DNA from 2 places in the Paenibacillus violae genome. Region 2 is predicted to be linked to the other one. Evidence: a T-box and tRNA genes for the amino acid it is inferred to sense, from the RefSeq annotation. Region 2 holds a T-box; the other holds one or more tRNA genes.
What was found. The T-box of region 2 lies ahead of leuS (leucine--tRNA ligase). A T-box ahead of a tRNA ligase gene usually reads a tRNA of that ligase, here a tRNA-Leu.
Positions count from the first base shown of each region.

Region 1: it encodes a tRNA-Leu, which carries the amino acid that the T-box ahead of leuS (leucine--tRNA ligase) is inferred to sense. The anticodon was not compared.

Region 1 covers NZ_JAWCUD010000008.1:96,175-111,921, forward strand. The annotation lists gene RQP52_RS21820 (methyl-accepting chemotaxis protein) at 84-1,826, shown strand; gene corA (magnesium/cobalt transporter CorA) at 1,895-2,824, opposite strand; tRNA gene RQP52_RS21830 (tRNA-Glu) at 2,980-3,051, shown strand; tRNA gene RQP52_RS21835 (tRNA-Leu) at 3,068-3,149, shown strand; gene RQP52_RS21840 (SRPBCC family protein) at 3,268-3,741, opposite strand; gene RQP52_RS21845 (winged helix-turn-helix transcriptional regulator) at 3,870-4,283, shown strand; gene RQP52_RS21850 (extracellular solute-binding protein) at 4,497-6,107, shown strand; gene RQP52_RS21855 (ABC transporter permease) at 6,245-7,099, shown strand; gene RQP52_RS21860 (carbohydrate ABC transporter permease) at 7,193-7,990, shown strand; gene RQP52_RS21865 (sensor histidine kinase) at 8,076-9,863, shown strand; gene RQP52_RS21870 (response regulator transcription factor) at 9,860-10,903, shown strand; gene RQP52_RS21875 (glycoside hydrolase family 2 TIM barrel-domain containing protein) at 11,165-14,230, shown strand; gene RQP52_RS21880 (glycoside hydrolase family 78 protein) at 14,246-15,747, shown strand, end outside.
Region 2 covers NZ_JAWCUD010000004.1:32,974-48,720, forward strand. The annotation lists gene RQP52_RS14105 (spore germination protein) at 1-1,442, shown strand, start outside; gene RQP52_RS14110 (GerAB/ArcD/ProY family transporter) at 1,446-2,555, shown strand; gene RQP52_RS14115 (Ger(x)C family spore germination protein) at 2,545-3,744, shown strand; gene RQP52_RS14120 (hypothetical protein) at 3,751-3,936, shown strand; gene RQP52_RS14125 (ComEC/Rec2 family competence protein) at 3,962-6,490, opposite strand; gene RQP52_RS14130 (deoxycytidylate deaminase) at 6,599-7,111, opposite strand; gene RQP52_RS14135 (ComEA family DNA-binding protein) at 7,194-7,730, opposite strand; gene comER (late competence protein ComER) at 7,890-8,729, shown strand; gene leuS (leucine--tRNA ligase) at 8,742-11,201, opposite strand; T-box leader at 11,265-11,502, opposite strand; gene RQP52_RS14150 (class I SAM-dependent DNA methyltransferase) at 11,571-12,332, opposite strand; gene RQP52_RS14155 (CvfB family protein) at 12,334-13,227, opposite strand; gene rsfS (ribosome silencing factor) at 13,224-13,571, opposite strand; gene yqeK (bis(5'-nucleosyl)-tetraphosphatase (symmetrical) YqeK) at 13,590-14,156, opposite strand; gene RQP52_RS14170 (nicotinate-nucleotide adenylyltransferase) at 14,146-14,733, opposite strand; gene yhbY (ribosome assembly RNA-binding protein YhbY) at 14,746-15,039, opposite strand; gene aroE (shikimate dehydrogenase) at 15,060-15,747, opposite strand, start outside.

The DNA.
Region 1 (15,747 bases), on a different contig from region 2:
GTGCTAACATTTGTTTAATACTTAACAAACGATTATCCCTTATAGTGATGAAAACAACAGACAACTAGACGGGGGCTGAAGAGATGGCAAAAGGTTTATCCATTCGAGTGCGTTTGATTTTATTGTTATTAGTGCCTTCCATCCTGTATTTGGGGACAAGTATTTATTTAATGGAGCAAAACAAAAGTAATACAAGGGCGTTGGCGTCATCCCTATACGAAACAACGGACAAGAGTACTTCGCTCATTTTGAACGGGGACCGGGATATGTATCAGGCGCTAGTGGCATACCAACTGCTCGTATCAGGCACATTGAATGCGGAGGACACAGCGAAGCAGCTCAAAGCGATGAAAGAGAATATTGAACAAGCGAATACGAGAGTTGAGCAGGCCGCAAGCATTTTAAAAACGAAGAATCTTCATCAGGTGGCACACGCAGAAACGAAGCTGACGATCGAGCAGAATGTTGCCGGGTTTCATACCTCTTTTGATCAGTGGGCAAAGGAAGCGGATGCCGTGGTACAGTCTTTGGGAAAAGGGAAAAACGCCAGCAATGACCCTAAACTTATGGCTACTTTCGAGAAAGGACGCGAAGGTATGAACCAAATTGGTGAAATTTTGGACGCCTATGCAAATGCGAGTATCGATCAGATCGAGGATCAAAATCGTAAAACAGAGCAAACCGTGTATGCATCTGTCGCACTTATCGTCCTTTTGCTGGCCGTATCCGGTTGGATGATCATTCGTAAAATAATGAGGACGGTCCGGTCCATCATGAGGGTCACTTCTGAAGTGGCGGCTGGAGATTTGCGGCATGAGCCGGGGAACAAGTACGCGACGGATGAGCTGGGAAAAATTACAGAGTCTGTCGATACGATGGTTATGAAAATAAAAGGTTTGATCGCTGTAATTGCCACCAATACGCAATTCGTCCATGATGCTTCAATCGAGCTCTCGGATAGCTCCAGGGAATCGGCTACGGCTGCCGAGCATGTCGCTACGAACATTCAAGACATGACGCATGACGTTGAAATTCAAGTCAGAAGCAGTGAAGAAACGAGCAGAACGATTGAGGAAATGGCGATTGGTATTCAAAGGGTGGCTGAAAACTCGAGCGTCATGGCGGACCACTCATCGCTAACTTCGCGCCATGCGGAGTTAGGCAATGAACTGCTGGAGAAGTTGCAGCAGCAAATCGCGAGCATCCTGAAATCGGTGGATCAACTCTCACAAACCGTATCATCGTTGACGCGCAAATCCGATGAAATCGGGTTAATTGCTTCTAGCATTACCTCTTTTGCTAATCAAACGAACCTGCTGTCACTGAACGCTTCAATTGAGGCGGCCAGAGCAGGCGAGCACGGCAGAGGATTTCATGTTGTCGCCAATGAAATCCGCAAGCTGGCCTCGCAGTCCATCGCTTCTGCCGATAGTATTAATCAATTGATTCATCAAACGCGAGTTGAGATTGCAAGTGTGTCCGAGTCCATGCAAGTGACGAAGCAAGAGGCTGGTACGGGATCAGCGATGATGCAGGAAGTAAATCAAAGCTTCCATACGATCATGGCATCCGTCACGCACATTGTGACGCAAATTCATGAGACTTCAGCTATCACGGAACAAATGTCGGCGAGCTCGCAGGAAATTTCTGCGACGATGGATCACGCTGCTGCAAGCTCATCGCAGATTCTGATTAAATCACAGAACGTTGCTGCTGCAACGGAAGAACAGTTAGCCATGATGCAGAATATCGCTGCAGCTTCCGAGCAGCTTCGCTCTGTTGTGAATACACTCAATGAATCGGTTGCTTATTTTAAAATAGCATAAGGAAAAAAGGCACCCGGTGATTGAGGATATCACGGCGGGTGCTTTTCCTTTTTTTGCACAATGCATAGTCAGAACCAATGTTTACGTTTAAAAAAGTACCACATCAAAAAACCGATGCCAATCATCAGAATCCAGACATACAGATACCCATAGTCCCAACCTAGCTCGGGAATGTTTTTGAAATTCATGCCGTAGACGCCAACAATAAAGGTGAGCGGCAGAAAAATCGTGCTGAAAACGGTCAATGTTTTCATAATTTCGTTCATGCGATCGGATTTCATGCTCATCTGAAGCTCAAGCAGCCCAGTCAGCGATTCACGGAAAATATCCAGCGAATCTACGACACGCGAAATATGGTCCATAATATCTAGGAAGTAGACATCATCTTCTTCACGTGTGTAGGGAAAAGAGTGGTGCGCAATAGCCGCCAGAGTTATTCGTTCATCGACAATGACGCGGCGGAGCTGGTGCATGATTCTTTTCAGCTGGAAAATATCCTGTGCGATGCGAATCGCGGGATTATGATAGACGGATTGCTCCATATGGTCCAGGCGATTGTCCAGATGTTCCACGATGACGGTATAGTCGTCAACACAGCGGTCCAGAATGGCATGCAAAATGACGCCGGGATGGCTGATGCGTTCAGGCACTTCTTGGCATGTCAGGTAGAGCTGGTCCATGAAAGGAAGCTTGTCTTTGTAAACGGTAATAACAAAATTAGAGCCGATCACAATCGCAATTTCTTGGGGCTCCAGCCCCTCGGAGACAGCGAAGAAAGTCAGGAAGATGTGATCTTTATACGTATCCATCTTCGGCCGTTGGTTGAGCTTGATGGCATCCTCAACGAGGAGCGGGTGGCACTTGAATACATCGCCAAGGACATGTTTGACTTCATCGGGCGACGGGTTCTCCATTCGCACCCAAACAACTTCGTTTGGGGCTGGAATGCGTACCTCTTCCTCGTGGACGGTTGCCTTTGTAGATTCATATATAAGCATGGATGACAAACCAAACACCTCGGTCAGGTTGAATTGGTTTCAGCATACCATATTTGTCCGGAAGTGATCCAGATTTTGCACTTGTCAATTGAGATTTGATCCTTTATAATAACAATTGTCGTCAAAATGGGCTGCACAAGCTTCATGACTTTCGTGGCCCGTTGGTCAAGTGGTTAAGACACCTCCCTTTCACGGAGGTAACAGGGGTTCGAGTCCCCTACGGGTCAGTTTTTATCCTCTTATGCGGTCGTGGTGGAACGGCAGACACACCATCTTGAGGGGGTGGCGCTCACAAGGCGTGAGGGTTCAAATCCCTCCGACCGCATCCCAGATTTCCAAGAATTTATAAACCAAGGAGCTAAGCGAGCTGTTCTCGCTTAGCTCCTTGGTTTTTTGCATGAGGAGAAAATTGTGGGAAAGGGATAAGGGATAGCCAGGTCTTTCTAAGAGTGTTCCAAGCCGTGTTTATTGGCAATTCGCTCGCTCTGGTTAGGATGGCCCTTACCCTCCGTAATCAAGCTGCGCAAGCTGCCGTTGATATAGGTGCCCCAGGAGTCCGTGCAAACGCTGTAGCATTCGTATGATGGGACTAGACCTACGTGCGTAAAGCGAACTTCTGTTGTACCGTCCTTCTTGGAGATCTCAAAGATAATGTCGGTATCCTTCCACTCGCTCTTGTCCATTACGAAGTTGAAGTAATTGTCCATAACGTGCCAAACAACTTTCTTACCTGGAATAAGTTCGGTGATTGCGATGGTGCAGCGGTGAATGTCCTGGTAGTGGTGCTTAAACTCGCCAAGTTCGTCGGTTCTGCCTTCAACATCCTCCGACCACCAACCTCGGACGTTATTGATAGCGGCGAAGACTTCGTCAGGGCTTTGGTCCACATTAAAGGTAGTGGTGTAGTTTTGATTCATGCAAGCTATCTCCTCTCAATATTTGGTAATAGCATTCTTAGTATAAAGTTATCACTTGCAAATTGCAAGTACAAACAGGGCGAATATGTCAACTTGCAAGATGCAAGTATGGGGAGTATAATCTACTCATGAAAAAACGAGCCCCTACAGTTTGTCCAATCGTATATGCACTCGACATATGGGGCGATCCATGGAGCCTCATCATACTTCGTGATGTCCTTATCCATAACAAGCGGCATTACCGCGAATTTCTTGCTTCACGCGAGGGCATAGCAACCAATATTTTGAGCGCACGCCTCCAATCCTTAACAGATGCAGGCCTTCTTGTCAAAATAGAAGGCGCTTCAAGCCGCGCACAAACGATGTACCGACCAACGCAAAAAGCGCTTGATCTGTTTCCGGTCGTATTTGCCGTGATGCACTGGGGCCTTAAATACAACCCCAATACCGATATGGATATTCCGATAATGCAAGAATTAATATCAAACGAAAAAGGTCTGGAACGGCGCCTTTTGAAGAATTTCGACGATGTTACTTCGTAGATGATGAATAGTCGAAGAGGACAACCTTCACCGGGAGTTAAGCAGGTATAAGCCGCTTAGCTCCTTTTGCATTTGTCCAAATTGCTAGTAGAAGTATTTTGAATAAACACATAATTCCGACTAAAAACACATGTGAATTTATTGTAAGTGTTACTATAATGAAAACTATCATGGGCCCATGATAATAATGTTTATAGAGAGGGGCTACTTCATTTGAAAGCACTTTCGAACAACTCCCGTTTCCTTCGCAAGCGGAGCGCTATCACGATAGTTGGAGCTTTGATGTCTGTTGTTATGCTAGCCGGTTGCGGTAATTCTTCTAATGAAAGCAAGGCAACTTCCACTTCTAATGCATCGGCTTCCGAGCCCATTCATATTCTCCTGTCGCATTCCGAATTTGCCTATGCCAAACAATCCAAAGAAGACGATATCTACAAGAAAGAACTGAACCGATTATCCGGTTTCAATGTGAAGTATGATTTCTTGGGACATAGCGATTATGCCCAGCAGTTGTCTCTTCGTTTTGCATCCGGTGATCTGGCTGACTTGATCCGGACGGACAGTATCGTATCTACCATTCACAGCGGTGCTGTCGATCAAGGTGTTTTTCTCGAACTCGGTCCCCTCATTGATAAATACGCGCCTACGTTAAAAAAGAAAATACCCGCAGAGTTCTGGAAAAGTCCCCGTATTTCCAAGGACGGTAAAATTTACGGCATACCCGTTACCCGTGGGGTACCGGCTGACCGTTCTATCTTCATCCGCCAGGATTGGCTGGATAAGCTTAAAATGGATACTCCTAAGACACTGGATGACTACTTAGCCTTTTTCGAAGCGGTTAAAAAAGAAGACATGAATGGCAATGGCGATCCAAATGATGAATATGGTTTAGGCATGTTCAACAATATTATTTGGACAGATATTTTCACACCTGCATTTGGTGTTCATACGAACAAGTGGAGCCTCAAGAACGGGCAGCTCGTCCCGGATATTATTGACCCTAGAATGAAGGAAGCGATCGCTTTCTACAAGCAGTTATACGATAAAGGCTACATCAATCCCAATTTGTTTGTGAAAAAAGAAGATGAACAGAATGCTTCCATTGCCAAAGGGGAAGTTGGGGTTTGGGGCGCTGCCGTTTATCAATACCTGGCTGGGTACGGCAAGGACAACGCAGCAAAAACGTTCCTTAACCAACCTAACGCTTCTGTTAGCATGATTGCGCCCCCACAAGGCCCACGCGGTGATAAAGGCATGGCGCTGCAATCGGATGAAATTTATTTCGTCTGGGTAATTCCAGCCAAAACCAAAAATCCAGAGAACATCATTAAGTATCTGGAATGGGCCTATAGCAGTCCTGACGCTGACCAATTTTTTGCTTATGGGATCAAAGGACAAAACTTCACAGAAGAAAACGGACAGATTAAATACGATATTAATCAGCCGGTCAATGCAGAGAAAAATGCTTTCCAAATGTATCAGGTTTCACTGAACCCGCGTGAGATCGGTTTCGCTGCTCCACTTGTGCTTAAGGCGCTGCCGGAATCCGATAAGATTACCAAAGGTTATGCCACGTCCAAAGAAAGTCTAATCCCGAATGAAGCTAAATTTATGCCTCGTTTGGAATCGCTCGCAAGCCATCCGGAATTAAATATTGGAGCTGCTCAAGGCACTCTTTTCTTGGACATGTTTGCCAAGGTGCTTACGGGGCGTGAACCGCTTGATTCGGCGTTCGACAACTTCGTGGTTGAGTGGAAAAAGCGAGGCGGCGATGCCGCAATTAAAGAAGCGACAGAATGGTACAACAAATTCAATACTAAATAACGAATAGACCCGGTTAAACGTGGATCGAGATCAGCCCCGACTTGGACCTCCTGTTGCTCGATCCACATCATTTCACAAAGGGGGAGAACGCCCTGTTTGCACAGATCCGATCCAAAGAGTCCTGGGTGCTTATTCTCATGGCAATCCCCGGTTTACTCTACTTTTTTACCTTCAAATACATCCCTCTGGTCGGCAATATCATCGCTTTTCAGAATTACAACCTATTTCAAGGTTTTATGCACAGCAAATGGGTGGGGTTGGATCATTTTCTGACGTTGTTCCGATATGATGATTTCTGGATTATTATGCGCAACTCCTTAAAACTGGGACTTTACTCCATTTTATTTGGTTTTCCGGCGCCTTTAATTCTAGCTATCTTGTTGAACGAATTGCGAGCAATGTGGTTGAAACGTCCACTTCAGACGATGTTGTATTTGCCGCATTTCCTATCATGGGTCATTGTAGGCGGGATCTTTTCCAATCTTCTTGACGCTAAGGGCTGGATGAATCAGCTGCTTCATCACTTTGGCCTCGGACCTTTTGACTTTCTGGGGAACTCGACAACTTTTCTAGGAACGATTATATCTATTAGCATTTGGAAGGAAATTGGATGGGGGACTATCATTTATTTGGCCGCGCTTGCCGGAATCAATCCGAGCTTATATGAGGCTGCCACTGTAGATGGTGCAAGTCGAATTCGGCAAATATGGTCGATTACGCTGCCATCGCTTATGCCGGCAATCATCGTTCTGCTGCTTCTTAGAGTAGGGAATCTATTGGATGCTAATATTGAGCAAATGCTAATGTTCTTAAATCCGCTTGTGCGAGATGTTGGTGAAGTGTTCGATACCTATATTTATAGAGTTGGCTTACTAGATAGCCAGTATAGTTACTCTACCGCAATTGGTGTGTTTAAATCCGTCATTGGGTTGATATTGTTGGCGTTGGTGAATACATTAAGCAAAAAGACAACGGGTGAAAGCGTTTATTAGAACAAACAGGAGGGGATTGACCTGAGAATCGCTCGTTCCTTTCAATGGTTTTCAGTTGTAAATATAACTGTCTTAGTTATAACCAGTTTGAGCATGATCGCGCCATTAATTCACTTATTGGCCGTGTCGCTTAGCCTTCCGGAATATGCGAATGCCAAATTGGTAGGGCTTTGGCCCAAAGGCATGCAGTTTGATGTCTATGAATCTATTTTTGCGTTAGACGAGATTTGGATAGCTATGGGAGTAAGCATTTATATTACTGTCATTGGAACGCTTGTGACGCTGCTCCTATGTTCGCTCTTAGCTTACACGCTTACGAGGCCGATGATGCCGGGGCGGACCATCATTTTGAAACTTATTGTCGTTACGTTCGTGTTTCCTGTACCCTTAATTCCAAGTTATTTGTTGGTCAAGCAGCTTGGCATGATTAATTCGCTATGGTCACTCATTATTCCTGGAGCGATGAGCGCATTTTATGTTCTTATCATTCGGACTTTTTTTAAAGCACTTCCTGGGGAATTGTTTGAAGCAGGCAAAATGGATGGTTGCGGGGAGCTGCGCATTTACACGCGAATCGTATTGCCATTATCTATGCCCGTACTGGCGACCATCACCTTATTTCATACCGTCAGCCAATGGAATTCCTATTTCTCGGCAACGATCTACATTCGCTCGCGAGACTTATATCCGCTTCAAGTTCTGCTGCGTAATCTCATTGTAGACAATGGTGCCAATACCGGAATGAGCGATTTCCAACTGAGTACGCAGTTTACGCCGGAAATGATGAAAGCGGGCATCGTGCTGGTCGCTACCTTGCCGATTCTCATCGTATATCCGCTTCTTCAAAAGCATTTCGTTAAAGGCGCAATGCTAGGCTCAGTCAAAGAATAGATAAGGGTTTCTTGATTCCGTAAAATAAGTTATTTTTATAGTAGACAACCTAGAAGCACAGACGGAAGAAAAAGGGGAATGCAGTATGCGAATCAAGACGATGACGATTAAGTTAAAGCTGGTTCTGCTCTTCTTCGGCTTCTTCTGTTTGCCGTTTTTAATCCTCGGGAAGTTCTGGTACGATCGATCCATGGAAACCATTGAGGATAACGCCATTAATAATAATCAACAGCTTATGCGCCAAATCAATTATAACCTTGACGTCTATTTTTCTGATATCAAGAAGGCGACACTTCCTCTGCTAGCCCATCCACTCGTACAGCAATTTGTCAAAATAGACCCTACTAATCAATATGACTATTATGATTTAAGCTCGCGTATCCGAGCGGATCTCATTCCCAACATGGTCTATAATCGAGATGATATTTATGGACTTTCTATTATTTCACTTAAAGGTCCTTATTATAGCAATATAGCATTCGCAGATCGTGTTGATAGTTATAGAAAAGAATTTGCTGATAACAACAAGGACAATTTTCGGATTTTGGGCATCAGCATGACAGGAGACGGTACGGAGGTTATTACGGTCTTCCGAAGAATCATCGATAATGAAACGTATGTAACCGCAGGTTATCTGATCATTGATTTATCCTTGAATCGAACGACCGACATCATTAACCAAGCCCAATTGGGTAAAACAGGGATTATTTCTATCGTAAACACAGACGACAGGTACCTGTATCATCCTGATCCGCAAAAGTGGCAGCAGCTACTGCCGGCCAAATATAAGAATCATTTCGAAAACATAAGCTCGCCTTACTTTACGAACGGAACAGGAGCAGGCAAGTCAATTGTTGTGTATAACCGCTCAGCCTCAACAGGGTTAACGATTGTGTCGGAAGTTCCGCTGCAGGAACTGATGGAAGATTTGATTTATTTTCGAAATCTAACCCTAGGGTTTGTCTTGCTGCTCATTGTTTTGGCCTTTGTGACGATTCTCAGCTTTTCACTCTCCATCACGCGTGCACTCTCGCACTTAATGAATTTAATGAAAAAAGTGGAGATGGGCGACCTGAGCATTCGCGCTCCGCTGCGCAAGGATGAAATCGGAAGTCTGAACAGAGGTTTTAATCTGATGTTAGAAGATTTGAATCGGCTGATCAAAATGATGCATACTTCCCATCAGAAGGAAAAAGAAATGGCCATTCACCAAAGGGAATCCAAGATTCAGATGCTTCAAGCGAGAATCAATCCCCATTTTCTTTATAATACGCTGGGAGTTATCAATGCCTATGCCATCATCGCTAAAGTAAAACCGATCAGTCAGATGACGGTATGGTTGTCCGATATATTCCGTTACAGCATTGACAATCCTGAGGACACGGTATCACTTGCTGAAGAAATCCAGCATATGTTCAACTATATTCACATTCAGAAAGAACGCTATCAAAGTTTGGAAGTAGACGTCGATTTGGACTTGAATCGTTTGAAAGAAATTCATACACTTCGTCTCACGGTGCAGCCGATTGTTGAGAATGCTTTTATTCATGGCTATGAGGATTATTCGATTAAGCCCACGTATATGGGTCTTCGAGCCAGCTTCGATGATGCCGGGATAAAACTTCTGATTATCGACAAAGGTAGGGGGATGCCGCCGGATCTGGTGGAGACGTATAACCAAGCTTTTGCCTTCATGTCGGAGGAGCAAATGCTGCAAGCAAGCGCTCCATTCGGAGGGATCGGCATGTGGAACGTTCACAGCAGGTTGAGACTTGAGTTTGGTGAACCCTATGGCCTTTCCATTGTGTGCTCAGAAAACACGGGAACTATTGTTGAGATTAGAATGCCTTATCGGAAGGAGCGATCCGTATGATGACCGTCGTCGTTGTCGAAGACGAACCGATAGTAAGGATGGGACTGATTGCTCTGATGGAGTCAGAAGCCGAGGGATTCAAGGTTGTAGGGGAAGCAGAGGATGGGCAGCAGGCCCTGGCTCTGGCAAGACTTCATGTGCCGGACATCATTATTACGGATATTCGAATGCCTGTCATGGATGGCGTAGCCTTAATGTTGGCTCTTAAGCAGGAGGGTATCTCATCTTCGGTCATTGTAGTTTCCGGTTATGGGGAATTTGAATACGCTCAGCAAGCTCTGCGTGCTGGTGCAGCAGATTATTTATTGAAACCGATTAATGAGGATCACTTGCTGCCCACGCTACATGCTTTGCGGGAGAAGATACGGCTAGAGAAAGCACGCATTGTTCATGATAACAAAGAGCAGTTATGGTCATTCAAAACGAGTGCGAAGCAGCTGGCCCGTGATTTATGGGATCTCCGGGAACTGGAGATTGAGAAAGAGCTGAACTCGTTGCAGCATGAATTAACGAATAACCAGATGACTACCCATGATATGGAAAGAAAACTGACGGGTTATATCGCCTTGTTGGAAGATGAATTTCGTTCTGTTTCGGGACAAGAATTGCCGTTTCCGCGAGGTTTGGATAAGATTACCCATCACTTCGACACATTCATTGCACATATTTATGCGGCCATGAAGACGATTCGGGGAACTAGAAACTGGGGGTACGGCAAAGTAATTCAAGCGGGAATTGCCTATGTCGAGAAGTATTATGGCGACCCTGATCTTACACTAACGAAAATTGCCCAGCAGCTGGAAGTCAAACCGGCTAATTTCAGTCATATGTTTAAAACAGAGCTTGGCGTTCCCTTCAGCCAATATCTGATTCGACTGAGAATGGATCAAGCCGCAAAGCAGCTCTCGGATTCGGCTAATAAAGTTTACGAAGTTAGTGCGGCCGTTGGGTTTTCGGATTATGTTCACTTTTCCAAGATGTTCAAACGGCATATGGGCTTTACTCCCACGGAGTATCGTCAAAGTAAGTGGAAATTATAGCAGCTCAACAACTGTTTAAAAGCAAATTCTCCCGCTAATTGCAAGTTAAAACAGGAAGCGGGGCACATAACTGGAAAAACTCCATCTATTTCAGCGCTAGGTACACCAATGATGCAAAAGCGCTGAAAATAACGGGAGTTTTTCCAGTTATATGGATTTAAAGGCAATCAGTTTTCACAACAAAAGTGGTCGGATTTTTGAATAGTCATCCTGGCTATTCGTAGACTATGCTGAAAAGGATATACGATGGAGGCGAATAACATGATGCCTGGAGATCACGTTCCAGATTGGCAAAATCTAAGCATTCTAGAGAGAAATACAGAGCCGCCGCATGCGAATTTGATACCGTATGACGATTGGGAGAGTGCTCTCGCTAATGAGATAGAACGTTCGCCTAATGTGCAGTCACTGAATGGCGAATGGCATTTTAAATACGGGGAATCTGTGGCGGAAGTGCCGGCCGATTTCTATATGGCAAGCTTTGAACCGAACGGCTGGGCGACAATACCGGTTCCTTCCAACTGGCAGTTACACGGATATGGGAGACCCCATTATAGCAGTTGTCCGTATCCTTTCCCGATCAATCCGCCTTATGTGCCTAATCAAAATCCGGTTGGCTGCTACAGAACGCAGTTTCACTTCCAAGAGACAACGAACAATCAACGGGTTCATCTTGTTTTTGAAGGAGTGGATTCCGCTTTTCACGTTTGGATAAACGGCCGCTTCGTCGGCTATAGCCAAGGCAGCCACTTTCACTCCGAGTTTTATGTAAGCCCTTACTTAAACGAGGGGCAAAATGTCATTGCCGTACAAGTTTATCAATGGTGCGACGGCAGTTATCTGGAGAGCCAGGATAAATGGCGGATGAGCGGGATTTTTCGCGACGTTTACTTGTTGTCCTCCCCCCAAGTGTCGGTGAGGGACGTCAGAGTCAGGACTCATTTGGATGAGGGTTATGCCAAAGCGAAATTAGAGGTTCGTGTTGATTTCGCTGATGTAACGGATGCGCCTTTTCTGAAATCGGATTTCTTTCAACTTCGTACGACGCTGTTGGATGCGGATCGTCATATTGTCTGCGATCGGTACCATCATGTGCGGCAGGATGAACCTGTTGCAGAGCTGATTCAAGAGGTGTTTTCTCCCCGTTTGTGGACGGCGGAAACGCCTTATTTATACACGCTATTACTCACGATGTACGACAAGAAACAGCAAATTGTAGAGGTCAAAAGCATTCACGTCGGATTCCGGGACATCAGGATCGAGGAGGGACAACTGCTCGTTAACGGTAACCCGATTATTATAAAGGGCGTTAATCGTAACGAGTTTGACCCTGAGCTGGGCTATGTAACAACGAAGGAATCGATGCTGCGCGATATCACTTTAATGAAGCAGCACAACATCAATTCGGTTCGGTTATCCCACTATCCCAATGACTCACGATGGCTGGAGTTGTGCGACCGCTTTGGTTTATATGTCATCGATGAAACGGATCTGGAGACGCACGGGTTTCACTTTTACGGGAATGAAGGGCATCTGGCTCAGCAGCCTGAGTGGAAAGAAGCGTTCGTCCAGCGGGCGAAACGAATGGTGGAAAGGGATAAAAACCATCCATCCATTATCATGTGGTCGCTTGGCAATGAGTCCGGCTACGGGGCCAATCACGATGCCATGGCCGCATGGATCAGGGAAGCCGATCCGACGCGTCCGATTCATTATGAACGTGCTTATGATGCACCTGTCGTTGATGTCGTCAGTTCGATGTATCCTGCGGTCGAAACCGTCATTCAAGAAGGCTGCAAGGACGATAAGCGCCCTTACCTCATGTGCGAATTCGGGCATGCCATGGGCAATGCCGTGGGGAATTTGCAAGAGTATTGGGAGGCGATCTACACGTACCCACGGCTGCTTGGCGGTCTGATCTGGGAATGGGCGGACCAAGGGATCAAGCAGCAGGCGGAGCGAGGGGGAGCTTGGTATGCGTATGGCGGTGATTTCGGGGAAGAGCCGCACAGCGGCCATTTCTGCCTGGATGGGCTGCTTTTCCCGGATCGGTCGATCAAGGCTTCTCTGTTGGAATACAAGAAAGCCATTGAGCCGGTGAAAATCGAGGTGATGGATGCAGCGCTAGGCAAGCTGAGAGTCTGGAACAGGTATGATTTTGTGCCCTTGTCCCATTTACAGGGATTATGGAGCTTGTGGCAAGATGGCGTCATGGTGGAGAACGGTGAACTTGCGAGGCTGCACACCCCTGCGGGCCAGTCTGAGGACATCCACGTCCCGATTGATGTACACAAGCTGAAAAACAAGGGTGAATATTGGCTTCACATTCATTTTATGCTCCGAGATCCGGTCGTTTGGGCTGAAAAGGGTCATGAGATTGCCTGGGCGGATATTCCGGTGCTAACTGTCGCTGAGGCACCTGAGCCGAAGGATGCCGCTCAAGAGGCAACTCCTTTGACGCTGCATGAAGCTGGCAATGAAATTACGCTTGCAGGCCAAGATTTCTTAATGGTGTTTGATAGACATCAAGGCGCAATGACGGCATGGACGTACAAAGGAGTATCCTTGCTGACGACAGGCCCTAAGCTCCATTTATGGCGTGCTCCGGTTGATAACGATGTTCATCTCGCCAAAGAGTGGGTGAAAGCCGGCTATAATCGACTCGTCACCGATGTGCGCGAGGTTGCAATTGACCGGACGGAAGCGGGAGGCAGCCGGATAACGGTCAAGTCCGTTGTTGGAGCGCGAGGCGGGAAGATCGCTTTTGATTCCCGCATGGTCTATACCATCGCTGCAGACGGTCAAGTGACGTTGTACGTGCAGATTGAACCGAGGGAGGAGCTGCCGCCGCTGCCTAGATTCGGGGTAGAGCTTGTGATGCCGGACAGCTTCAACCAGCTGTCGTGGTTTGGCCGTGGGCCGCACGAATGTTATGCGGATCGTAAGGAGAGCGGCAAGCTGGGCCTATACAGCGGATCGGTACAGGAGCAGTTCGTACCGTATATCAAACCGCAGGAGAATGGCAATAAAGCGGACGTAAGATGGTCGTCCCTTCGGAATCAAGAAGGAGTCGGACTGTTGTTCACAGGCGAGCCAGCCTTCGACACGAGTGTTCATCACTACACGACGGAGGATTTGACAACAACGAAACATGTTCATCACCTCACAAGGGTGGATCAAACCATTGTCAAACTGGATGCCAGACAGAGCGGCCTAGGCAATCATAGCTGCGGCTATGCGCCTACGCTCGACAAGTATTTGATTAAAGCAGAGCCGATGAATTTTACGATTCGGTTGAGACCTGTCTCACCATTAAAAGCACAATAAATGGAGGGTTACCTAATGACGACAAAAGTAGCACATTGTAAAACCGAATATATGCTGAATCCGATTGGCCTTGACGTCCTGAAGCCTCGGCTTTTCTGGCAGCTGCAATCCGATAAGCAAGAGGTCGTGCAGAGCGCTTATCACATCATGGTTGCTTCTTCTCGGGAAAAGTTAGCGAATGATCAAGCGGATGTGTGGGACAGCGGCAAAGTGAGTTCGAACGCATCAACGCATGTCCCGTATGAGGGGCAACCCCTTCAGGCTGAAGGGGAATATTATTGGAAAGTGCGCGTCTGGGACGGAGCTGGCGCGGTCACGGAATGGAGCGAGACGGCGTTCTGGATGATGGGGATATTGTCACGTGGCGATTGGAAGGCGCAATGGATCGGACGCAAATCCGAGCCGGGTGCGCTCATGCAGCCTTCACCATTTTTCAGAAAATCGTTTGAGGTCAAGAAAAAGGTGCGGCGGGCTATTGCTTATGCGACAGCGTTAGGCGTTTATGACTTGTATGTGAACGGTGAGCGAATCGGTGACCGTTTTGCTCCGGGATGGACGGATTACAACATTCGTGTACAGGTTCAGGCCGTCGATATTACAGAGAAGCTGAAGACTGGCGATAATGCGTTTGGCGTTATTTTGGGAGATGGCTGGTATGCGGGAACGGTAGGATTTCTGGGTGATAAAGTTTACGGGGAAAGACCGTTTTTCCTCATGCAGGTGAGCTTGGATTATGAGGATGGGACGAAGGAAAGAGTGATCACGGATCGTTCATGGTCGACGACCCGAGGGCCGATTCAATATTCCGACATGATCAAAGGGGAAGCCTACGATGCAAGAGAGGAATTAACCGGATGGCATGAGCCGGGTTATGAGGATTCAGCCTGGGAAGTGCCGGATGTGCGCTCAGGGTATAACGGACTTCTTGTGGCAGCGATTGAGCCGCCGATCCGCATCACCAAGACGATGAAACCGATCAGTGTGAAGAAGACGGCAGCGGGTACTTATATCTATGATATGGGTCAAAACATGGTCGGTTGGACGGCTGTAACGGTGCAAGGTGAGCGCGGAACGATGATTACATTAAGTCATGCGGAGATACTGAATCCAGATGGCACACTATATGTGGATAACTTGCGAGAGGCCTGCCAGCAGGATCACTATATTCTAAAAGGAGAGGGACTGGAAAGTTACGAGCCCCACTTTACGTTCCACGGTTTCCGCTATGTGGAATTGATCGGCTATCCGGGAGAGCCTGATCTGGATACCCTCACAGGAAAAGTTGTTCATTCCGATACGCCGGTTACCGGGAAGCTGGAGACATCCGATGCGATGGTGAATCAGCTGTATTCGAACATTACATGGGGGCAGCGCGGGAACTTCCTGTCCGTGCCAACGGACTGTCCGCAGCGGGATGAGCGGCTTGGCTGGACAGGAGATGCGCAAATTTTCGCCCGTACAGCGGCTTACAATATGGACGTCTCCCGATTTTTCAGCAAATATGTTTGGGACATGGT
Region 2 (15,747 bases):
ATACAATCAGAACGCTGCTTCATCAGCCTAGCGACCTCATTATCAGACAGTTTACGGTTGGCCAGGAAGAGTATCCTTGCGCAATTGTCTGTATTGATGGCCTTGTAGATACAACACTCGTTAACGAGCAGCTCATTAATCCGATGCTTCATTCCGCCTTACAACCTGTAGGCTCAGCCCTGGAACTTTTGAACATCTTAACGCAGCAGGTTTTAACTAGCTTCGAAATCGAAACCGGTGAGCTTCTAGACGAGGCACTTTTAGAGATCCTTTCCGGAAACACATTGATTTTACTGGATAATCTGTCTCAATACATTATTGTTACGAGCAGTGGCTGGAAATCCCGAGGCATTGAGGAACCGCAGACGGAATCCATCATTCGCGGACCGCGGATCGGTTTCACCGAAGATTTACGAACAAATACCGCGCTCCTTAGAAGACGTATAAAAGAAACCAATCTTGTTTTTGACACTTTTCAAATCGGCCGAAGAGCTAGAAGAAAAGTTATCGTCACGTATATTGCCGATATCGTCCATCCGGATCTGGTAAAGGAAGTTGTGCGGCGCATCAATAGTATTGATATGGATGATATTGAAGGTTCCGGTTATTTGGAGCAATGGATCACAGATAGCTTTCTGAGCCCTTTTCCTGTCATTTTGAATACAGAACGGCCTGATAAAGTATCCGGCGCTCTCCTCCAAGGTCGCGTAGCCATTCTAGTTGACGGTGATCCATTCGCCCTCATTTTGCCGATTACGTTTTCCTCCAGCTTACAATCACCTGAGGATTACTATCAAAACTGGCTGATCTCCACGTTGACTCGGATACTGCGGCTGATATCAGCCTTTATTGCTACCTTCCTGCCTTCGCTCTATATTGCATTACTTGAGTTTCATCACGGGATGATTCCGTCCAAGCTTGCCTTTTCTATCGCGGGAGCGCGGGAAGGTGTGCCATTTCCAGCTGTTATTGAAGCATTCGTTATGGAATTCACATTGGAGCTGCTTCGAGAAGCAGGACTGCGTCTTCCTAAACCCATTGGACAAACGATTGGGATCGTAGGAGGTCTAGTTATTGGAGAATCCGCGGTAGCTGCCGGTATGGTAAGTCCAGTTATGGTTATCGTCGTTGCTGTCACAGCCATTTCCTCTTTCTCTTTACCATCCTACTCATTTGCCATTTCCTTGCGCGTCATGCGGTTCGGCATCATGCTGTTCGCGGCATTCCTTGGATTGTATGGTGTCATTCTGGCTTATATCATGATCAACATCCATATCGTTAATCTCAAAAGCTTTGGAATCCCGTACTCCACACCGTTTGCACCTATGTTCATTCGCGACTGGAAAGATCTCGTCTTGCGTGCTCCTCTTCACTTCATGAAGAAGCGGCCTCAAATGCTTCAAACCAACAATGATGACAGAATGAAAACCAAGGAGAAATAAAGAATGAAGTCTTTTGAATACGGGGATAAAGAGATCAGTTCATTAGATATTTCCATTACCGTGACTTCGATGATTATCGGGGTTGGCATTCTGATGCTCCCACGTGAGTTAGCAAAAACAGTCAATGGCTCGGACGGTTGGATATCTATGTTCGCAGCAGGCATGCTTGCCATCGGGGTCGCTTGGATACTCGCCAAAATAGCGACACATTTCAGCAGCCAAGGCTACTACGTCTATGCTTCTGCTGCGATCACAAAGCCCCTTGCCTTCGCTGCCGTTTTATTGCTATCGCTTTATTTTCTTTCCTTTTGCGCTTATGAAGTCAGGGCTATCGCCAATATTGCTAAACAATACTTATTTGAAACAACGCCTGTAGAGGTCATTGCCTTTGCTTTCTTAATGGTAAACGTGTATGCCGTTAGCGGCAGCCGCGTAGGACTCATTCGTTTAAACATCTTATTTATACCGATCGTACTATTGGTCACAGTGCTCGTTCTTCTCTTTAGCCTGGGTATGGTCGATATAAAAGAACTGAAACCTTTTTATACGACGAACTGGAAATCGTTAGCCGCTGCAACGAAAACGACCGCTTTTTCGCTTTTGGGTTTTGAAGTCGTCCTGTTCTATATTACGATAATGAACCGACCGAAAGATGCCCCAAAAGCTGTAGCCATCGGTGTACTTATCCCTCTCGTGTTATATACGGCCATCTATCTTGTCTGCGTAGGTGTTTTTTCACAGCTCGCACTGCCGGAAATCACTTATCCAGCTGTAGAGCTTGCTAAGGAAATGCAGATCCCTGGCGAATTCTTTGAACGGTTCGAATCCATCTTTTTTACGATTTGGATCATGGCTGTCTTTACGACTACTGTCATGGCCTATGATTGTACGATTTATGGACTTCGCTCTTTGTTCCCCAAACCAAAACACAAGACATGGGTATTCGTTCTTAGCCCGATCATCTATTTAATGTGTATGTATCCGAAAAATTTATCTGATTTTAGTAAAATGAGCTCCTTCATCAGTTACGAAGGAATTGTGGTGAGTATTCTGTTTCCAATTCTCATACATGTAGTTGCCAAGCTTCGAGGAGTGAAGAGCGATGCTTCCTAGAAAGATACTCGCCACACTATATCTCGGTTGCTCATTGTCGCTGCTGACAGGATGCTGGGACCGTGTGGAAATTAATCAACGCGGCTTCGTTGTTGGAGTCGCCATCGACAAACCGGAGGGGGATAACGGAAAAAATCTATACAAAGGTACCTACCAAATGATAGTGCCTGGCGGACTAAAACAAAGCAGCGGAAGTACTACCGGACAAGGCAACAGCATGAATCCCCATGCCGGACAGGCTTATTTCAATATCTCGACAACAGAAAACTCGATGCCGGCTGTAGCCGCCAGAATATCAGGAAAAACAAGCCGATCTCCTTATTTTGAACACTTGAGAATCATCATCATTTCTAGTGATGTGGCGAAAAACAAAGCCAACCTCCCCAATGTGCTTGATTTTTTTCTGCGAAATAGCGAAATGCGGCGCGGCGTTCAAATTTTAATCGCGGAAGGGAAAGCCTCGGATATCCTCGGCATATACCCAAACAATGAATCAACGCCAATTGATTATATCTCCTCTATCGCCAAAAACTATCAAAAAACGAATTTCATGCTTCCTGAATCAAGGATTGGCGATGTGCATGAATTTTTAATCAAAAATGAAAGCTTTGTTCTACAAACCATTAAAAAGGAAGGCGGAGGTGTGACCCTGAATGGAAGCGCCTTATTCGATGGAACAACCAAGCAGTTGCTCGGCTTCCTTACGGGTGAAGAAACGCAAGGATTAAACTTTATTACGAAGCGAGTGAAGGGCGGAATCGTTGAATCCAACATCGATGATCAAGTCGTAGCCTTTAAAGTGGAACGCTCAAACAGGAAGTTTTACGTCCAACAAACGAGTCCGGGACATATGAAATTTACGATTAAAATCATTGCCGAAGGCACTTTGGACAAATCCATCACCAACATCGATCCTTCTGATGGAAAAACCGTAGAAGCGCTTGAGAAAAGCTTGGAAGACAAATTGACCTCCACAACCAATAAGACGATCAAAAAATTGCAGCATACCTACAAAAAAGACGCTTTAGGCCTCGGCCCTTATTTATTCCAGGATCATTATAAAATGTGGAAGCCGATTGCGGAAAATTGGGATACCGGAGAGAATTTGTTTGCTCAAGCAGAGGTCGACGTGCAGACCAAAGTGATTATCCGCCGTATTGGCAATATTTTCGAATCAACAAAGGAGTAATCAGCCATGTGGTCAACTTTTTTAGGCTTAATGCCTTCCGGATTGGTGTTGATCTGTACAATCCTTTCGTTTGTTGTACCACTCGGCACTTATCTGATTAATCAACTCCTTCACAAAAACGGAGACCCGCCATGGAAGCAGCAAAACGAAACGGCTCAGCAGCAATCGAAGCCCCCGGAAGCCAAATCATAAATCGTTAAGGAAAGACGAGATCTTGTCAGTCTGCTTCCTTGATTTTCGTACGCGCAAATAACCCATCTTTGCGCACTTCCAACTGCACTTCACCCATCAGGTCCGTTCGAAGTACATGCGTGCCCCTATTTCTTAACCGCTCCATGACATCGGGTGCAGGATGACCGTATAGATTTCCTGCTCCTACTGAAATTACAGCCGTTCGGGGCTGCCAATAATCCAGCCATTCCTGCGAAGTAGAGTATTTGCTGCCGTGGTGCGCTATTTTCATAACATCGAGACGGTCCGGCTCCTCTTTGTTCTCTTTCAAACGACCCAGAAGCGCCAGCTCTGATTCTTTTCCCATGTCTCCTGTAAAAAGCCACTTCGTTCCCATCATTTCCAGCATGAGCACGACAGAATACTCATTTTGTTCCTTCACAAACTCGGCTTGTTCTACTGTTTCTGAAAAAGGATACAGAACCCGCAGTCGGGTCACAGGATCGATCTGGATCCATCCGCTTTGTTCCCCGGCAAGCATCGGGAATTTCCGGTCTAAAGCAGTTTGGAATAATTTCTCTATGCCTTTATTCGGATTGTAGGTACCGTTGAACACAAATTGCTTAACAGGAATTTGTTCGATAACAGCCTGAAGCCCTCCGCTGTGGTCGGCATCTTCGTGAGACAGTACCAGCATATCCAATTGATGTACACCACGTTTTTTAAGTAAAGGAACCAACAGTTTTTTCCCTACTTCATAAGGATCTTTTCGTGCTTTCCAACCTTCGCCAGCCTTGCTGAACGTAATTGTGCCTCCGCCATCTATCAGAAGATTTCGCCCATACGGTGTTCGAATAAATATGGCATCCCCTTGGCCCACATCTATAAATTGAACAAGTCCGGTTCTCTCTAGCCGGTCAGGAGAATAGCCAATCCACAACAGGACAAGGAAACCTCCTACGGCAAGCCATAACCCTATCGCATGTTTCGCTCCTCCTCTGTCTTGTATGCTCTCTAACCTAATCGGGGGCTCATCCATGTTACCGAGGCTCCAACGCTTCCAAAGCCCATAAATTCCAATCAACAGCAGATAATAAAAAGCAATCCATGGCAAGCTTGGGGTGGGCCAAATCTGTTTGAAAAGGTACAGCTGCTGCAGCTTGTCTGTCGCCCAAAAAATCGCATCATTCAACCACGAAATGAGCCCCCCCATTCCTTGTCCAGCCGGCAAATACATAAGTCCCGAAACGACTGCTATAATACCAGCAGGAAATACAACTAAGCTGATAACGGGAACCAGAACGGCGTTAGCCAGCCAGGAAAGCAAGGAAAATTGATTGAAATAATAGATCGAAACAGGTAAGGAAATGAGTTGCGAAACAAGGGTTATTGAGGCTGTGTTTCTTAAAACGGAGGAGGTTAGCCATCCTTCAAGCAAATCATTTACACGCTGTACCCCAAGAATAAGTCCTAGAGTAACCAGAAAAGAGAGCTGAAAACTGACATCCAGCAAGAAATAAGGATTCCACACCAGCATGACCCAAGCCACGATCGCCATGCTGTGCAGCACATCCTTCGTTACTCCTTTTCTTGCCGCGTACAGCGCCACCATGGCCATCAACCCCGCTCTTACAATGGAAGGAGATGCACCCGTCAGCAGGATGTAGAAGGGCAGCAGCCAAAAGCATATGCGCAAATACGTTTCTTTGGTCAGCTTTAAGCGGCGCATGCCCCAGAAGCAGACGCCTAGAAATACGGCAACATTCAAGCCTGATATGGCTAAAATATGAGTCAGTCCCAGCTCCGAAAATTGCTGGAAGCGTTCGGGATCCAGATCGTCCGTTAATCCGATCAGCATGCTCTTCATAAACCCCGCCTGCGGCGCGGGGAAAATCAGGTCCATGCGGCGGCTGAGGTACTCCCGCAGCATGTCGTTCCAGCGCAGCAGCTGGGTGCTGCTGATGCTCGCAGCCGCAGGCTGCACCTGCGCCTGATCCACCCCTTTGGCTATGAGCTGCCAATGGGTGTAGTGAAGGCGCAAATATCGGCGGTAGTCAAAGCCGCCGAAGTTGCGTGCCGGGGACGGGCTGCGCAGCGTCCCCGTGAGCGTCAGGGCGTCGCCTCGGCGCCACGCCGACGCCACCTCCTGCTGCGGCTGCGCCAGCAAGCGCAGCGAGACCTGCACGCTTTCCCCGCCGAGCGGGAAAGCGCGGTCCTGGAAGCGGACGGACTCCGCTTCCACGGTAAAGCTGGCCCTGTCGCCGTCAACGGTGACAGGGGAACTGAATCGGCCGAGCAGCGTGACTTCGCGGCCGTCCGGGTTTTCCTGCTGCGTGAGGGGCAGCAGGGCCGTGACGTTGCGCTGGTCGGTCCATTGGAAGTAGCCGTAGGCTGCTCCGACCAGCAAAAGCGCGCACAGCGGCTGTCCGCCGGGCAGCCGCAGCAGGTGGATGACGACGATCGCGGCAAGCATTAGCGAGCTCGTCGTCAATGACAGCCATGGAAGATGGCTGTATAGCGCAAGCACATAGCCAGTTATCCACAGAGAGCATCCTATAACAACTGGTCGTTTCATTTAAGCTTACTCCTCCCTTCCGGCCAAACAAAAAACCTCATCTCAGATGAGCCCTATTCATAGGCTGCTGCTGAAATGAGGTTCTTCCCCAATGCCGATTAAATTGATCTAATTCACAACGTCAGATACGGTGCCAGGCGGAGGTTCGTACCCTTCCATGGAGCGGAAGGTGATGCCTCTGGCCGCCATTAACTGGCTGACTTTCTCGTTATCCTTCGGATAGCCGCGATGGAAAACAATCTCCGTCACACCGCTATTGGCAAGCATATTTGCGCAAGTCCAGCAGGGCTGATCGGTAACATAGACCGTAGAGCCCTCCCGATCCTCACGATCTGTAAAGAGTAAAAGATTTTGCTCGGCGTGGATGGTGCGGATACAGCGCTGCTTGCGCACTACCTCCTCAACATCCTCCACCACTTTCAGTTCAATTTCTTCAACAAGCATGCACCCGGCTTCCGTGCAATCAGGCACCCCCATCGGAGCGCCGTTATAAGCTGTTCCGAGCAGCTTTTTCCCTTGAACGAGCACAGCTCCAACATGCCTTCGATTACATCTGGAACGTGTGGAAGCCATATAGGCAATATCAAGAAAGTAAGTGTCCCAGTCCTTGCGGTTACTCATCGTAGCTCCCCTCTCCTGTCCTTTAATTCCTATTTTCATTTCTAGTATTCTCTCATACTTCATCTCAAAATGAAAGAAAGGACTATGTTGAAGTTACGTAAACAAACGGCTTCAGCTTCTCAAGCATTTTATCCCCAATCCCCTTCACCTCGGTTAACTCTTCAACTCTGCTAAATCTACCTTTTTTCAAACGGTATTCCAAAATGGCTTTCGCTTTACTGTCGCCTATCCCAGGCAAATCATTTAATTGCTTAAGCGTTGCGGTATTCAAATCCAATAGACCCGTTGAAGGTGATGGGCTTGGACTTCCTTTTAGCTTAGGTAAAGGTGATTCTGAAGTAATGCTTGTTAGCGGGGCAGCCGGAGACGCGTTCGGTGTGGAGGTTTCGGTGGTCTCGGTGGTTTCGGTGGTTTCAAAAGTGGCTCCAGGTGTTGCTATGGATTCCAGAGCTGTCTCCTCTCCGTTCACTATGAGAGCTTCAATTTGCGCATTCACTGGCTTAAACTCCGTTTGTATCATCGATGACCGGCCCCCTGTTACAAAAGGCCATACGACAAAAACGACAAAACAAACCATGATAGCAACATATAAAAATTTTCGATATCGAAATACGGCCACGAACTCCCTCCTTACAGTTTAAATAAAAATACAAGCTAATCTTTCATAATGACAGAGAAGCATGCATATACATGAAAAAGCATCCGAATGGCATCCAAAACTGACCCCGTTCTATAAATATTAACGAAAGTGACTGATTTTTTCGGGAGGGATTACTAGATGAAAGCAGGGTTCATCGGTACTGGGAGTATGGGAAGTATTCTGATTGAAGCGTTCATTCATTCTGGGGCTTTCAATCCGGAGCAAATTATTGCAGGAAATCGAACGATTCGTAAAGTTGAGCTTCTTGCGGAGACATATCCTGGGCTTCTGGTAGCCCAATCGAATAGAGAAGTCGTGCTGGAGAGCGATATTATTTTCCTCTGTGTAAAGCCTTCTGAATTTAAAAAGGTTATTGATGAAATTAAAGAGGACGTGCTTCCCTCCCAGTTCATCGTATCCATCACAAGTCCTGTGCTGATTAAACATTTGGAAAGTCTTTTGCCGTCGAAAATAAGTAAAATCATTCCAAGTATTACGAACTATGTATTAAGTGGTGCTACACTTTGTATTCATGGTAATCGGATGCAGCCCGAGGATAAAGAATGGCTGGAAAATTTATTTGCCCATATCTCATCACCGATACGGGTGTCTGAAAATTATACACGCATCTCATCAGATCTATCCAGCTGCGGTCCTGCTTTTCTTGCCAACTTCATTCAATCCTTTATCGATGCAGCAGTTGAAGTCACAGGTATCTCCCCTGAAGAAGCAACGCTTCTTGCCAGTGAGATGACACTTGGAACAGGCAAGCTGTTGACGACGGGCGGCTTTAACCCTACGACCTTGCAAAAACGTGTCTCCGTGCCCGGCGGTATAACGGCCGAAGGATTGCGTATTTTGGATGAGGAGCTTTCCGGCGTATTCTCGCGAGTAATCCACGCTACCCACGACAAATATCAAGAAGACCTTGAGAAGACTGAGCAGCAATTAACAATAAAACAGCAGTCTTCTCAATAGTCTTTTTCCTGACTAGCCTACAACAATGTTCACTAATTTCCCTTTAACGACAATCAATTTGCGAACGGCCTTTCCGGCGGTCGCTTCTTTGACTTTATCAAGGTCAAAAGCGATTTTCTCCATCGCAGCTTCGTCCGTATCTTTTGAAATCAGCACGCGGTCCACAATTTTGCCGTTGACCTGTACCACGATCTCAATTTCATTATCGACGGTCCAAGCTTCGTCATAAGTCGGCCATGGTGCATACGTAATTGACTCGGTACCACCCAGCTTCTCCCACAGCTCTTCCGCCAAATGCGGCGCAAGCGGAGACAACATCTGAACGAAGTTTTTCATCGCTTCGAGCGGCAAACGCTCCGTTTTGTAAGCTTCATTGACGAAAATCATCATTTGGCTGATCGCCGTATTAAACCGTAGCGCTTCGAAATCCTCGGTGATTTTCTTAATGGAACGATGCCATGTGCGTTTGAACGTGTCGCTTCCAAGCGTCTCATCCGCGCTGATTTTGGATTGAACTTGACCGTTCTCATCCACAAACAGTCTCCACACACGGTTCAAATAACGGTAAATGCCGTCTACACCCGTTGTATTCCATGGTTTTGTCGCCTCAAGCGGACCCATGAACATCTCGTACATACGCAGAGTATCCGCGCCTTGATCGCTCACGATGTCATCCGGATTTACAACGTTGCCGCGTGATTTACTCATTTTCTCCATGTTTTCGCCAAGAATCATCCCTTGGTTTACCAGCTTATGGAACGGCTCTTTCGTATGAACAAATCCAAGATCATAAAGCACTTTATGCCAGAAACGGGCATACAGCAAGTGAAGTACCGCATGCTCAGCTCCGCCAATATACAAATCAACTGGCAGCCATTGCTGTTGAAGCTCATGCGAGCAGAATTCTTTATCATTACGCGGATCGATGAAACGCAGGTAGTACCAGCAGCTGCCAGCCCATTGCGGCATCGTATTCGTCTCGCGGCGGGCTTTCATCCCCGTTTCCGGATCGATTGTATTCACCCATTCCGATACGTTCGCCAGAGGTGATTCCCCGGTTCCCGAAGGTTTAATTTCGTCAACTTGAGGAAGCAGAAGCGGAAGTTGGTCAACCGGTACAGGCTTCATCGTGCCATCTTCCAGGTGAAGAATCGGAATCGGCTCTCCCCAGTATCTTTGACGGCTGAACAGCCAGTCTCTCAAGCGGTAAGTGACCTTACCTTGACCTTTGCCGTTCTCTTCAAGCCAAGCGATCATGTGACGGATTCCTTGCTCTATGTTCATGCCGTCAATAGGTCCGGAATTCACATGAGCGCCGTCTCCAGCGTAAGCTTCTTTCTCCACATTGCCGCCTTGCACGACTTCGATAATTGGCAGATCGAACTGTTTAGCAAACTCCCAGTCACGTTGGTCGTGTCCAGGCACTGCCATGATGGCGCCAGTTCCGTAACCGCCAAGCACATAATCCGCGATCCAGATCGGCACTTTCCCGCCGTTTACAGGATTAATCGCATAGGCACCTGTGAATACGCCTGTTTTGTCCTTAGCCAGGTCTGTACGCTCCAGATCGCTTTTGCGGGAAGCTTTATCTTGATATTCTTTCACAGCGGCTGTTTGCCCGTCTGTAGTAATTTGCTGCACAAGATCGTGCTCAGGTGCAAGCACACAATAAGTCGCTCCGAATAAAGTATCTGGACGTGTTGTAAAGACGGTCAGGCTCTTCTCTTCATGCCCTTCGATCGCAAATTGAACTTCAGCCCCTGTCGATTTACCGATCCAGTTGCGCTGCATATCCTTAATGCTCTCCGACCAGTCAAGCTCCTCCAGATCCTCCAGCAAACGTTCAGCGTATTCCGTAATTCTCAGAATCCACTGACGCATCGGTTTACGGATAACCGGGTGGCCTCCACGTTCACTCAAGCCGTCGATGACTTCTTCATTCGCAAGAACCGTCCCTAGTGCCGGACACCAGTTAACAGGTACTTCGTCTACATAAGCAAGACCTTTGTTGTACAGTTGGATGAAAATCCATTGCGTCCATTTGTAATACTCCGGATCCGTCGTGGAAATCTCGCGATCCCAATCGTAGGAAAACCCGAGCGATTTAATTTGACGGCGGAAAGTATCAATATTTTTTTTCGTAAAATCACGAGGATCATTCCCCGTATCCAGCGCGTACTGCTCAGCCGGAAGTCCGAACGCGTCCCAGCCCATTGGGTGAAGAACGTTGTAACCTCTCATCCGTTTGAAACGGGAGACGATATCCGTTGCCGTATAACCTTCCGGATGTCCTACATGCAGACCGGCTCCTGAAGGGTATGGAAACATATCCAGTGCATAAAATTTCGGCTTATCCGAGTTTTCCAGCACTTTGAATGTTTTCTTAGCATCCCAGTAAGCTTGCCATTTGGGCTCAATCGCTTGGGGATTGTAACCCTGTAATTCCTTCGTTTCTTTCGTTTCCTGTGTCATGTGAAATTTCCTCCCTGTGTACGGCTATAAGCGCCAAAAAACCCCTCATCGCTAGCGGATATCGCTAGGGACGAGAGGTTAGATTCCCGTGGTACCACCCTAGTTAACACCAGGCATGCTTTGCCTGTGTTCACTCTGCCCCTTAACGCGGGTGAAACGATCCGGCTAACGCCAACGTGCGTGGCGATTCACCCTCTAGCTCCAAGGCGAGTTCACAAGACTGACATCTACCGGCTTCCACCCTTTAACCGGCTCTCTGCGAGATGCTGTGCAAGTTACTAATCCTCTTCCAAGCTTTGTGATCATCTGATTAGCTTTGATTATATGTAAAATAATGCCGCACTGTCAAGCGGCGAGGCACCTTATGCTTTATTTCTTTGCAATAAAGAAAGCCCGCTCTGTCAGCTTCGTAGGCTGTTCCCATGTAAAGTCAGCAGCCTTATGCACTTCACGAAAACCGGCTTCGCGCAGCATCTGCTCGAGCCAATCCAGTGCATAAGCGCGCTGCTCATGCGTTTCATCGATGCGCTGGAACAGTTCCTTGCCGCCTTCCTCTTTGACAAAGATGGTCAAATCGTGTTGAATTTGAACTCTTTCCTCATCCAACTCGCTTGTCCAAATGTAAGCTACATCCTCTTCATTCAAGAAGAAGGGCTGAGATTCCGCATAAGCAAACAACTGCTGGGGCGTATGCACATCGAACAGGAATAAACCGCCCGGCTTAAGTCCTTCATAAGTTTGGCGAAAGGCATCTACAATGTCCTCTTCCTCTAGCAAATAGTTCAAACTATCACAGAATGATAGAGCGACATCAACCGGTTCCCCAAGCTCCCACTCCCGCAAATCCTGCTGAAACAAACGAACAGCACCGCTGCGCACAAGCTGAGGCTGTTCTCCTGCTTTTTGTTCCGCTACAGCCAGCATATCTTCCGACAAATCAATGCCTGTCATTTGATACCCTTGCAATGCCAGCGGAATCGTCAAATTGCCGGTACCGCAGCCGAGATCTACAATCGAAACCGGCTTCACGCCAAACCGGTCAAAACTTTCTTTGACGAAACGAAGCCAATCTTCGTATGGCATGCTGTTCATCAGACGGTCATACGTGTAGGCAAATTTCTCATAGCTCATTTTAACTAGGATTCTCCTCTTTTTTCAGATAGGTCCAATCGTCCTCCTGATAGATGAGCCCGTCTTTCATCAGCTTGCCTAATGCACGCTTAAAGGCCGCTTTGCTCAAGCCAAACCGATCCTTAATGATATCCGCGGACGTTTTATCTGAAAATGGCATTGCATTTCCAGGACGCGTCTCCAGCACACTAAGAATTTTCTCCGCGTCTTCATCCCGACCTTTTTCCTTCGGCTGTCTCATCGACAGATTCACGCGGCCATCTTCTTCGCGAACGAAGGCGACTCGTACGTCAACCAACTCACCCACACGAAGTAATCGTGTTCTCTCCGTAGGAGCGATGAGTCCGATTACACCATAACCAAGAACACCGGCCTCGCAAATAACGAAAGTGCCCATCTGCAGCGGTCTGTACACACGCGCTTTCACCCAGCGGTTGCTCCAGCTTGAAGGAGCACGCACACAAAGTGGAGCCAGATCGTCTTCCAGCGCCAGCTTCGCAATTAAGCGGCCTTGACGGTCATGTGCTAATGTTGCAAACACCTTGTCCCCCACTTGAGGTCGCAATTCCTCCAATTCCGGCACATGACGGTAAGGAAGGAGCAAGTTACGACCTAACCCCATCTCCAGAAAGTAACCAAATCTCGGATGGATATCGACAACTTCGAGCAGCCCGACTTCGCCCATCTGGATTAACGGACGTTTCATGGTAGCCATGAGCCTGTCCTGTGTATCATGGAATAAAAAGGCTTCCACGTGCTCACCGGCCTTGATTTTGCCCACAATCTCCGCATACGGTAAAAGTACATCCTGATAGCCGTCGCTCAGGAAATATCCGTTTGGCGGAACTTCCCTCGCTACCTCAAGGGTAACGAGGGATCCTGCTTCCAGTCTCATACGCGCTCCACAACTTTGGCATCGGACCAAAGTCTTTCGATGTTATAGTACTCGCGATCATCGCGGTGGAAAACGTGCAGAACAACATCTCCTAAATCAAGCAGAACCCATCTAGCTGTATCAATACCTTCGTAACCTCTAATCGTGACGCCATACTCATGTGCTTTCTTTCTGGCTTCGCTCGCGATCGCTTGCACTTGTGTTTCTGAATTTCCGTGGCAAATGACGAAATAATCCGCAATCAAGGAAATACCTTGCAAATTAAGCGTGACAACGTCCGCCGCTTTTTTATCCTCTGCAGCCTCTACGACAAATGCTAAAATCTCTTCTGGGCTTTTACTCATTCAATCAACCTCCATGAATTAGTTGTTTATTTGTTGAATCAAATCATTCCGTGTCAAAATGGTAAGCGGATAAATTCGTTTTCCTTTTTCAATCAAAAACCGAATCGTAGAATCAAACCCGGCAACAAGCGCCTTCTCCAAGCTGCTCTTGGCTTCCTCACGGATGAGCTCTACACCAGGGAATTCCCGGCCTGGCTCCATATAATCCGCTAAACATACGATTTTGTCTAACAGCGACATCCCTTCACGCCCTGAGGTATGGTACCGGATCGCATCCAATATCTCCTCGTCCTGAATACCAAATTGCGACTGGGCAATGAACGCCCCGGCATGCGAGTGCCAAAGCTCCTTGTCAAAATCTAATAAATCCTGGGGCAACCCATTCTCGCGAATAATCTTAGCTTGCTCCTGCACAGGCCAATACTTGCAATAGTCATGTAAAATAGCTGCAAGATCAGCTTTGACAGGATCTCCGCCGAATCGCTTCGCAAGCATGACGCTCGTTTCCATGACACCAAGTGTATGGAGCCAGCGCTTCTCAGGCATTTGTTCTTTTACGGCTGCGATTAGCTTCTCACGCTTCATACAATCGGTTCACCTCCATGTAACCGTTCACGACTTCTGGAACAAGGTAGCGAACTGATCGTTTCTGACTTCGCTGCTCGCGAATGGCTGTGGATGAAATTTCAACTAGCGGCATGGGGACAATAGTTACTCGCTCACGGATGTTAGCAGACATATGCGCCATATCCAGTTCGTAGCCAGGTCTGGCTAAACCGATAAAACGAATATGCCGCACGATGTCATCAATGCGATGCCACTGCGGCAAATACTGAACCATATCTGCACCTATAATATAAGCAAATTCTGTTGTGGGATATTGTTTGCGCAGCAGTTCAATCGTATCGATACTATAAGATACGCCGCCTTTGCTGATTTCGATATCAATCGGACGAAAAAAAGGATTCCCCTCCGCAGCAAGGCAAACCATCTCCCAGCGCTGCTGCGTTGTGGCCTTCGGCGCGTTGGACTTATGCGGCGGCACGTTGGCCGGCATCAGCCATACTTCGTCTAATCCTGCTTCCACCCTCGCCCGCTCCGCAGCGATTAAATGACCGGTGTGGATCGGGTCAAAGGTTCCACCCATAATTCCGACAAGCATGCTTACACCTCTTTAGCTCGGCAGTTCAATCTTTTTCTTGTCACGCGATTCTTTATACAACACGACGATTTTACCGATCACTTGTACGAGCTCAGCACCGGATTTCTCGGACAGTTCAGCGCCTACCTCATCCCGATCTTCTCCGCTGTTGTTCAGCACTGTAATTTTAATCAATTCACGCACTTCCAGCGCTTCTTGGATATGACGGATTAAGTGTTCGTTCACGCCGCCTTTGCCTACTTGGAAAATCGGATCTACATGGTGCGCCAATGAGCGCAAATAACGTTTCTGTTTGCCTGTTAACATGGATGTCCCTCTATTCATTCTTATTCAGCTAACGACTGTTCTACCACCTGTCTCATCGCCGCAACGGGCGCAAGTTTACCAGTCCAGTATTCAAAAGCAAAAGCACCTTGATATATAAACATGCCCAGTCCGCCATGAATGCGGGCTCCTTTGGCTTCCGCCTCACGAAGGAACCTTGTAATGCGCGGATTATAGATTAAATCGCTCACGAGATGATGTTCTTTCAGAAGTTCAACCGGCATCGGCAGCTCTTCCGTGTTAGGATGCATCCCCGCTGAGGTCGTATTCAGTACGAACTCGACCTCATCCACGACATTCGCAATCTCATCAAGACCAAGACCGATTGTCTTCGTGTAAGCACTGATTGTATCAGCAAGCTCTAATGCGCGCTCTTTTGTCCGATTCGCGATGTAAATGCAGCCTGCACCTTCTTTGGCGAGTGCATACGCAACCCCTCTTGCAGCTCCGCCGGCGCCAAGGACAAGAACGCTTTTCCCCTTCAAATCGATGCCCGTTTCTTCTTTGAGAGAACGAACATAACCAATTCCGTCCGTATTGTAGCCGATGAGCTTGCCGTTTTCATTCACGATTGTATTCACCGCGCCAACGATACGAGCTCCCTCGTCAATTTCGTCCAGGTACTGCATAACCTCAACTTTATGTGGAATGGTGACATTAATTCCTCGATACCCCAGTGCCCGAATCCCC